DNA from 3 places in the Streptomyces sp. NPDC001843 genome. Region 3 is predicted to be linked to each of the others. Evidence: riboswitches for the same ligand, from Rfam matches in the RefSeq annotation. Region 3 holds a riboswitch; each other region holds the start of a gene.
What was found. A riboswitch is a leader RNA that binds a small molecule or an ion and turns the genes downstream of it on or off. The one in region 3 is predicted to bind thiamine pyrophosphate.

Region 1: another riboswitch for thiamine pyrophosphate. It lies ahead of thiC (phosphomethylpyrimidine synthase ThiC); the one in region 3 lies ahead of ACFYZQ_RS33150 (thiamine ABC transporter substrate binding subunit).
Region 2: another riboswitch for thiamine pyrophosphate. It lies ahead of thiO (glycine oxidase ThiO); the one in region 3 lies ahead of ACFYZQ_RS33150 (thiamine ABC transporter substrate binding subunit).

The regions. Positions count from the first base shown of each region.
Region 1 covers NZ_JBIATQ010000003.1:560,003-563,267, forward strand. The annotation lists gene ACFYZQ_RS11075 (SsgA family sporulation/cell division regulator) at 1-246, shown strand, start outside; gene ACFYZQ_RS11080 (YibE/F family protein) at 335-1,699, opposite strand; TPP riboswitch at 1,772-1,960, shown strand; gene thiC (phosphomethylpyrimidine synthase ThiC) at 1,953-3,265, shown strand, end outside.
Region 2 covers NZ_JBIATQ010000001.1:301,563-304,827, reverse strand. The annotation lists gene ACFYZQ_RS01400 (thiazole synthase) at 1-319, opposite strand, end outside; gene thiS (sulfur carrier protein ThiS) at 322-522, opposite strand; gene thiO (glycine oxidase ThiO) at 519-1,679, opposite strand; TPP riboswitch at 1,677-1,788, opposite strand; gene ACFYZQ_RS01385 (hypothetical protein) at 1,841-2,191, shown strand; gene ACFYZQ_RS01380 (NAD(P)/FAD-dependent oxidoreductase) at 2,278-3,265, shown strand, end outside.
Region 3 covers NZ_JBIATQ010000016.1:89,555-92,819, forward strand. The annotation lists gene ACFYZQ_RS33140 (FAD-dependent oxidoreductase) at 1-192, opposite strand, end outside; gene rlmN (23S rRNA (adenine(2503)-C(2))-methyltransferase RlmN) at 509-1,615, shown strand; TPP riboswitch at 1,638-1,745, shown strand; gene ACFYZQ_RS33150 (thiamine ABC transporter substrate binding subunit) at 1,816-2,898, shown strand; gene ACFYZQ_RS33155 (ABC transporter permease) at 2,943-3,265, shown strand, end outside.

The DNA.
Region 1 (3,265 bases), on a different contig from region 3:
CCCTGCGGCGACGGTGATGTCCGCATCGCACCCGCCGGCTCCGAGGCGCTGGGCGAGGTTCTGATCCGGCTTCAGGTCGGCGCCGACCAGGCCCTGTTCCGCTCCTCCACGCCCCCGCTGGTGGCCTTCCTCGACCGTACGGACAAGCTGGTGCCGCTGGGCCAGGAGGGAGCGCTCGCCGACTTCGACGCCCACCTCGACGAAGCCCTGGACCGTATCCTCGCCGAGGAGCAGAGCGCCGGATGAAGCGTTACGGCCAGAGCGCCAGGTCCTCCGGCGCCCCACGTCGGCACGGAGCAGTAACGCTTCTCCGTACCAGGCCGGCCAGTTGAGCTCACCGCTTCCGGCGTCGGCCCCGGCCGCCGCGCACCGGAGCCGACGGGGCCGCGGCGGCCGCCGCAGTCCCCTGCACCGGGCGGTCTGCCGCCACCACCAGCGCCGCGAGGGCGGTGGTGACCGGCACGGAAGCCACGAGGCCGATCGAGCCCACCAGCGTGCGCACGATCTCCTCCGCCACCAGCTCACTGTTGGCGACCGTGCCCACGCTGCTCTGCGCGATGGAGAACAGCAGCAGCAGCGGCAGCGCGGCACCCGCGTAGGCAAGCACGAGCGTGTTGACCACGGACGCGATGTGGTCGCGGCCGATGCGGATGCCCGCACGGTACAGTCCACGCCACCCCATCGACGGATTCGCCTCGTGCAGCTCCCACACGGCCGAGGTCTGCGTGACCGTCACGTCGTCCAGCACACCAAGTGAGCCGATGATGACACCGGCGAGCAGCAGACCGCTCATGTCGATCGACGGATAGAGGCCGTGGATGAGGCCGGTGCTGTCATCGGTGTTGCCGGTCAGCGCGGCCCAGCCGATGAAGAGCTTGCCGAGAACGCCGATCAGCGACAGCGAGATCAACGTGCCGAGGACCGCCACGGAGGTCCGGGCGGAGAGGCCGTGGCACATGTACAGCGCGATCAGCATGATGGCGCTGGAGCCGACCACCGCCACGGTCAGCGGATCCGACCCCTGCAGGATCGCGGGCACGATGAAGAAGTCGAGGACCAGGAAGCTGATGGCCAGCGCGATCAGTGCCATGACACCGCGCATCCGCCCGACGACCACGACGGCGAGTGCGAAGATCCCCGCCAGCAGCGCCATCGGCATGCGCCGGTTGACGTCGGTGACCGAGTACTGCAGGTCCTTCGGCGCCGAGGGCTCATAGGCGGCCACGACCTTCTCGCCCTCGTGCAACTGCCGCGACTGGTCCGGCTGCACGATCTCGATGAACGTGCGGCCCTTGTCCTTGCCGGTGTCGACCCGGACCGTCGCCTTCTTGCAGGTACTGCTCCCCTCCTGCTGCGCCGAACCGCCCCCGCCCGTCGAGGTGTCTCCGGCCGCGCTGCCGCCGGAGGCGTTCACCGAGTTGCAGCTGACCTCGATGACCCTGGTGACCGTGGCCTGCTGGGTCTGCCGGTCGAATCCGACCCCGGTCCGCTTGTGGGGCGGGGCACCGCCGGGCCACAGAACCACGAGCCCGACCACGACCGCCACGGTGAACGGGATCAGGACGGCGGCGATGACCTTGCGCAGATGCTTCGAGACGGGTGCGGCCGGTCCATGGCTGTGACTGTGTGAGTGCCCGTGTCCCTCACCGGTCGTGTGCGTGTGCCCCGGCGGATGCTGAGGCTCGTGTGTCGTGGTCACCGCCCGATCATTGCAAGAAGGGCACAAGGCGCACTGTTCACCGCGCCACACATGACGCTAGCGTGGAGGCACCTTTGCACACGCGGGAGCTCGGAGCAACGGGCTGAGAGGGCGCTGACCTCTGTCTTTGCGATGTTTCACGTGGAACGTCATTCAGTCGAGTGATGTCTCACAAGAAGCACCGACCGACGGAAACCGCTGCGTCGACCGCCGAACCTGTTACCGGGTAATGCCGGCGTAGGGAGTAGGTCTCATGACCAACAAGGACGTACGCACGCCTGCCTCCACGCAGATCTCCGACGGCCAGGAGGCCGGGAAGTCCATCGGCTGGCACAAGGGGTATGTCGAGGGATCACGCCCCGACCTGCGCGTGCCGGGCCGTCAGGTGCACCTCACCAACGGGCAGTCGGTCACGTTGTACGACACCTCCGGCCCGTACACCGATCCACTCGTCGAAACCGACGTCCGCAGGGGCCTGCCGCCGCTGCGGGAGAACTGGATCATCGCGCGTGGCGACACCGAGGAGTACGCGGGCCGGCCGGCCCGCCCCGAGGACGACGGGATCAAGCACACCTCGCCACGGGGCGGCCTGCGCAACCTCGACGCGGTCTTCCCCGGACGACCCCGTCAGCCGCGCAGGGGGCGCGACAGCAAGGCGGTCACGCAGCTCGCCTACGCCCGTCGTGGCGAGATCACACCCGAGATGGAGTTCGTGGCCCTGAGGGAGAACGTTTCCCCAGAGGTCGTCCGCGAGGAGATCGCGGCGGGCCGGGCCGTGCTGCCGGCCAACGTCAACCACCCGGAGATCGAGCCGATGATCATCGGCAAGCGGTTCCTGGTGAAGGTCAACGCCAACATCGGCAACTCGGCGGTGACCTCCTCCATCGAGGAGGAGGTCGAGAAGATGACCTGGGCGACCCGCTGGGGCGCCGACACGGTCATGGACCTGTCCACCGGCCGCAACATCCACACCACGCGCGAATGGGTGCTGCGCAACTCCCCCGTTCCGATCGGCACGGTGCCGCTCTACCAGGCGCTGGAGAAGGTCGACGGCCGCGCCGAGGAACTGACCTGGGAGATCTACAAGGACACGGTCATCGAGCAGGCCGAGCAGGGCGTGGACTACATGACCGTCCACGCCGGTGTGCGCCTGGCATACGTGCCGCTGACCGCGAACCGCAAGACCGGGATCGTCTCGCGCGGCGGCTCGATCATGGCGGCGTGGTGCCTGGCGCACCACAAGGAGTCGTTCCTGTACGAGAACTTCGAGGAGCTCTGCGAGATCCTCGCCGCCTACGACGTCACGTACTCGCTGGGCGACGGCCTCCGGCCCGGATCGATCGCGGACGCCAACGACGAGGCGCAGTTCGCGGAACTGCGAACTCTCGGGGAACTCAACCGGGTTGCCAAGCGTTTCCACGTACAGACCATGATCGAGGGCCCGGGCCACGTCCCGATGCACAAGATCAAGGAGAACATCGACCTTCAGCAGGAGATCTGCGATGAAGCTCCGTTCTATACGCTCGGCCCGCTGACCACGGACGTCGCACCGGCGTACGACCACAT
Region 2 (3,265 bases), on a different contig from region 3:
TGCGCTCGTCGGCGATGACCTCCAGCTTCACCAGTGAGGTGCCCAGCGCTTCCCGGGCCAGCCGGGCGGTGAGCACGGCCTCCCCGGCGGTGAAGCACCCCGCGGTGTTCGGCAGTACCCGGATACCGAGCCGCTCCAGCACTGACAGCACCGACCCGTGCACGCCAGGATCCACCCGCCGCATCGCCACGGTCGTCAGCTCCGTGCCGGAGGCGACCAGCGCCCGCTCCAGTACCTCGAGGCTGGGCGCACCGCCCGTACCCATGATCAGACGGGACGTGAAGGACGTACCGTCGATGACGAAGGGGTCGTCTGCCATGGTCAGCCTCCCTGCACGGCGGTCAGGACTTCGACGCGGTCGCCCTCGGCCAGGGCCGTGGCCGGCCACTGCGCGCGCGGGACGACGGTCTCGTTGAGCGCGGCGGCCACTCCGCGCGGCGCCGCCGTGAGGGACTTCACGAGGGTGTCGAGAGCGGTACCCGGGGCGACCTCCCGGCGCTCCCCGTTGACGGAGATGTTCATACGGGCTGCTCCATGAGTGCCGTGCTGAAGCGCTTCGGGGTGAACGGGCGTGCCTCCTCGGGCAGTTCGCCGGTGGTCAGGGCCTGTGCCAGGGCGTCGCCGGTGACCGGGGTGAGCAGCACGCCGTTGCGGTGGTGCCCGGTTGCCAGCAGCAGCCCGTCCAGACCGGTCGGGCCGAGCAACGGCGCGTTGTCGGGGGAGCCGGGACGCAGCCCGGCCCGGGTCTCGGTGAGCGGCAGTTCGGTGATGCCGGGCACCAACTCGTGCGCGTCGCGCAGCAACTGGTACACCCCGCCGGCGGTCACCGTCGTGTCCCAGCCCACTTCCTCGCTGGTGGCCCCGACGACCAGCTCGCCGTTCTCCCGGGGCACCAGGTACACATGGCTGCCGCGCACCACGGCCCGTACGGTCCGGTTCAGGAACGGCGCGTACCGCTCGGGCACGGTCAGCCGTACCACCTGCCCCTTCACCGGCCGTACCGGCGGCAGCAGGTCACCCGGCAGGCCCGCGAGCCGCCCGCTCAGGCTGCCCGCCGCGAGCACCACCTGGCCCGCGCCCAGCGCGTCGCCGTCCGCGGTGGTGACACCGGCCGCCCGGTCCCGTACGACGTCGAAGCGCTCGGCCCACGCCCGGTGGAAGACCACCCCGGCCCGCTCGCACGCGGCGACCAGCGCGGCCGCCAGCCGGCGCGGGTCGATCTGGTGGTCGCGGTCCACCCGCAGCCCGCCGCGCACGCCCGGCGCGAGCAACGGCTCCAGGCGCCGGCACTCCCGACCGGACAGCCACTCCGACTCCAGTCCCGAGCGGTGCTGCAGGGCGTGCAGTTCGCGCAGGTGGGCGCGGTCGTCGGCGTCCAGCGCGACGGCGAGCGTGCCGCACCTGCGGTAGCCGAGGTCCAGGCCGGTGAGGTCGGTCAGCTCGGCCGCGAAGTCCGGGTAGCGGCGGGCCGAGGCCAGGTTCAGGCCGAGCAGTGTGTGCTCGCCGTGGTGCAGTTCCGTGACGGCGGCCAGCATCCCCGCCGCCACCTGCGCGGCCCCTCCGCCCGGCTCCGGGTCCACCACGGCCGTGGCCAGCCCGCGTTGCGCGGCGCGCCAGGCCGTGACCAGCCCGATGATCCCGCCCCCGATGACGAGGACGTCCGATGTACGTGACGACATGGGCGTCGAGCCCCTCCCTTCGCCGGCATGACCCGGATCAGGTTCGTACGGTCGGAGGCCGCCAGCCTCCCTCTCAGCCCGGTGCGTCCGGGCTCCCGCGAGTGCTTTACGGTGGCCACCCTAGCCCTCAGGGCACCGGACTCGTAAGGAGGCCTCAGCTCATGGCCCGTTCGCTCGACGGCCTCGTCCTCGCGCCCGTCGCCGACCAGGCCCCCGGCCAGGTGGGCACGCGCACCCGCTTCTCCTACCACGAGAAGGACGGCGAGATCTGGGCCGAGTACGCGGGTGGGGACGTCGTACGCGGGTACCTGGTGGGCACGCGCGAGGGCGACCGGCTGGACTTCCGGTACGTGCAACTCAAACGGGACGGAACAACCTCCTCCGGGCGCTGCGCGTCGACCGTGGCCGAGTTGCCCGACGGACGGGTGCGGCTGGAGGAGGCCTGGGCGTGGGAATCGCAGTCGGGAGCCGGGACGAGCGTTGTGGAGCAGGTCACTGAGCACGCCCCCTGACTGACGCACAGTCAGTTGACTATGGTGATCGAGTGAGCGAGCAGACGCGGGAGACGCGGGAACAGGGCACGTCACAGACGCGGCGAGTGGTCGTGGTCGGAGCGGGCATGGCCGGCGTGCAGACCGCGGTCGCCCTGCGCGAACAGGGCCTGAAGGGCACCGTGACGCTGATCGGCGCCGAACCCCACCAGCCCTACGACCGGCCCCCGCTGTCCAAGGCCGTGCTGCTCGGCAAGGCCGAGGGTTCCGCCTTCGACGTGGACTTCGAGGCGCTCGGCATCGAACTCCGGCTCGGCCGCGAGGCCTTGGGCGTGCGCCCCGCGGACCACGAGCTGGACACCGAGGCCGGGCCCGTGCCGTACGACGTCCTGGTGCTGGCCACCGGCGCCGAACCGATCCGGCTGCCCGGCGCGGAGGGCGTGCCCGGCGTGCACCTCCTGCGCACCCTCGACGACGCCGAGCGGCTGCGGCCGGTGCTCGCCCGGCAGCACGACATCGTGGTCGTCGGCGCCGGCTGGATCGGTGCCGAGTTCGCCACGGCGGCCCGTGAGGCGGGGTGCGCGGTGACGGTCGTGGAGGCGGCGGACCGCCCGCTCGCCGGCGCGCTCCCGGCCGAGGTGGCCGCGCCGATGGCGTCCTGGTACGCCGACAGCGGCGCGGTGCTGCGCACGCACGCGCGCGTGGAGCGCGTCGAGCCGGGCGCGGTGGTGCTCGACGACGGCTCGCGGCTGCCCGCGGGCGCCGTCGTCGTCGGCATCGGTGCCCGTCCCGCCACGGCGTGGCTGGCCGGCTCCGGCATCGAGCTCGGCACGCACCACGAGGTGGTGACCGACGAACACCTGCGAACCTCGGCCCCCGACGTGTACGCGGTCGGCGACTGCGCCTCCTTCCCCTCCCGCCGGTACGGGGAGCGGCTGCTCGTCCACCACTGGGACAACGCCCTCCAGGGCCCCCGCACGGTCGCCGCGAACATCATCGGTGAGACCCCCGCGGCCTACGACCCCGTGCCCTACTTCTGGTCCGAGCAGTTCGGCCGCTTCGTCCAGTACGCCGGTCACCACGGCGCCGCCGACC
Region 3 (3,265 bases):
GTCGTACAGACCGGCTGCGCGAAGCGCGATCTGTCCGGTCTCTTCGTGGATGTCGAGCAGGCCGCCCTGTGCACGGCTCGTCGCCGAAGCCTCACCCTCGTAGATCGTCGCGGCGACACCGTGAGCCTGAAGCACCCGGGCGAGCGTCAGCCCGCCCAGTCCCGCTCCGACGATGGCGATGGTCTTCTGCATGGTGCGCTCCTCTGTAGCGCCGACACGCGTCGGCGATGGACAGCGCCGTGAGCGGACGGGATGTCCGGTCTCGGCAGGAGACGCTCACCGATCAGAACCATCTGCATCGATGTATGTGCGATGCCCGGCGGGTGGACCCGCGAGACGTCGTTTTTCGCGACCCTGCGACTATAGCCCGGCATCCACCTCGCAGCGGTCGGGGCCGGGTCCGGGCCGTCCGAAGCCGACCAACGCTGACAGACAGCACCCACGGGTGACCGCCCCCACCCCGCTCCGGCCTGGGGGCCCGGAGTTGATCTGCCACACTGGAAGGGTTATGCCTGCACCCGGAGAACTCACTTTCGTCGCCCCGCGCGGAGCCAAGAAGCCGCCGCGGCATCTCGCCGACCTCACGCCCGCCGAGCGCAAGGACGTGGTGGCCGAGATCGGGGAGAAGCCGTTTCGTGCCAAGCAGCTCTCACAGCACTACTTCGCGCGGTACGCGCACGACCCGGAGCAGTGGACCGACATCCCCGCCGGGGCGCGCGGCAAGCTGCGGGAGGCGCTGCTGCCGGAGTTGATGACGGTGGTGAGGCATCTGTCGACCGACCAGGGGACCACCCGCAAGACGCTGTGGCGGCTGTTCGACGGGACGCTCGTCGAGTCGGTGCTGATGCGGTACCCGGACCGGGTGACGATGTGCATCAGCTCGCAGGCGGGGTGCGGGATGAACTGCCCGTTCTGCGCGACCGGGCAGGCGGGGCTCGACCGGAACCTGTCCACCGCCGAGATCGTCCACCAGATCGTCGACGGGATGCGCGCGCTCAGGGACGGCGAGGTCCCCGGTGGTCCGGCGCGGCTGTCCAACATCGTCTTCATGGGGATGGGGGAGCCGCTGGCCAACTACAAGCGGGTCGTCGGCGCCATCCGGGCCCTCACCGACCCCGCGCCGGACGGGCTGGGGCTGTCCCAGCGCGGCATCACCGTGTCCACCGTCGGGCTCGTCCCGGCGATCCACCGGTTCGCCGACGAGGGCTTCAAGTGCCGCCTCGCGATCTCGCTGCACGCGCCCGACGACGAACTGCGCGACACCCTCGTTCCCGTGAACACGCGCTGGAAGGTGCGCGAGGTGCTCGACGCCGGGTTCGAGTACGTCGAGAAGTCCGGGCGCCGGCTGTCCATCGAGTACGCGCTGATCCGGGACATCAACGACCAGGCCTGGCGCGGCGACCGCCTCGGGCGGCTGCTCAAGGGCAGGCCCGTGCACGTCAACCTCATCCCGCTGAACCCCACGCCCGGCTCGAAGTGGACCGCCTCCCGGCCGGAGGACGAGAAGGCGTTCGTGGAGGCCATTGCCGCGCATGGTGTGCCCGTCACCATCCGGGACACCCGTGGGCAGGAGATCGACGGGGCCTGTGGTCAGCTGGCGGCCACGGAGCGATAGGATCTGGCCACATCACATCTTCATATTCCGACAGGGGAGCGCCACAGCGCTGAGAGTGCGGCAGACGGGCCGCAGACCCTCTGAACCTCGCCCAGGTCATTCTGGGTAGGAAGTTCGGTCACCCACTCAAGCTGTTGTGCCCTGCCCGGACGTTCCGGGCGGGGCAGCGTTCTTCCTGGCCAACCCCAGGAGGACATCCAGTGCACCACAAGACGTTCGTGGCCGCGGCCGTCGGGCTCGGCCTCGTCGGGCTGTCCGCTCTGACGGGGTGCGGGGCGTCCGGCACCAAGGGGTCGACGGACTCCAAGACCGTCACCCTCGTCAGCCACGACTCGTGGGCCGTGTCCAAGAGCGTGCTCGCGGACTTCGAGAAGAAGTCCGGGTACAAGGTCAAGGTCCTCAAGAGCGGCGACGCCGGCCAGGCCGTCAACAAGGCCATCCTCACCAAGGACAACCCGCAGGGAGACGTCCTCTTCGGCGTTGACAACACCCTGCTCTCACGGGCCCTCGACAACGGGCTGTTCCAGTCCTACCGGGCCAAGGGCCTGGACACGGTGGGCGCCGGATATCAGCTCGACAAGGGCAAGGACCGGGTCACGCCGGTCGACTACGGCGACATCTGCGTCAACTACGACAAGGCGTACTTCGCCCGGCACAAGCTGGCCCCGCCCCGGTCCTTCGCCGACCTGGCCAAGCCCGAGTACAAGAACCTCCTCGTCACCGAGAACGCCGCCACCTCCTCACCCGGCCTCGGGTTCCTGCTCGGCAGCGCCGCGCAGTTCGGCGACCAGGGCTGGCCGGACTACTGGAAGAAGCTCAAGGCCAACGGCGTCAAGGTCGTCGACGGCTGGGAGCAGGCCTACTACCAGGAGTTCTCCGGCTCCTCCGAAGGGAAGAAGGCCGGCGGCGACAGGCCGCTCGTCGTGTCGTACGCCTCCTCCCCGCCCGCCGAGGTGATCTACGCCAAGAAGCGGCCCAGCACCGCCCCGACCGGTGTGTCGACGGGCACCTGCTTCCGGCAGATCGAGTTCGCGGGGCTGCTGAGCAACGCGAAGAACACCAAGGGCGGCAAGGCGTTCATCGACTTCCTGCTCTCCAAGGAATTCCAGCAGGACATGCCGCTGAACATGTTCGTCTACCCGGTCGTCAGGGGCGCCGCCGTGCCCGCCGAGTTCACCAAGTACGGACCGGCCGCCGCCGATCCGGAGACCATGGCCCCCGGCAAGATCTCCGCCAACCGTGACCAGTGGGTCAAGTCGTGGACGTCACTCGTACTGCGGTAACACCGCGCAGGGGCGCGCGCGGGAACGCGGTGCGGCTCGGCCTCATGGCCGTGCCCGTCGCGTTCTTCGCCGTGTTCTTCGCCTGGCCCGTGGCCGCGATCGTCGCGCGCGGGCTGAAAGTGGACGGCGCCTGGCGGTTCGGGCGGATCGCGGACGTGGTCACCCAGCCCGACATCCGCCATGTGCTGTGGTTCACCGTCTGGCAGGCGCTCGCCTCCACCGCGCTCACCCTGCTGCTCGCGCTGCCCGCCGCCTACGTCTTCGCCCGTCTCGACTTCCCCGGCAGGCAGGTGCTGCGGGCCGTGGTCACGGTGCCGTTCGTGCTGCCGACCGTCGTGGCCGGAGCCGCCTTCCTGGCGCTCGTCGG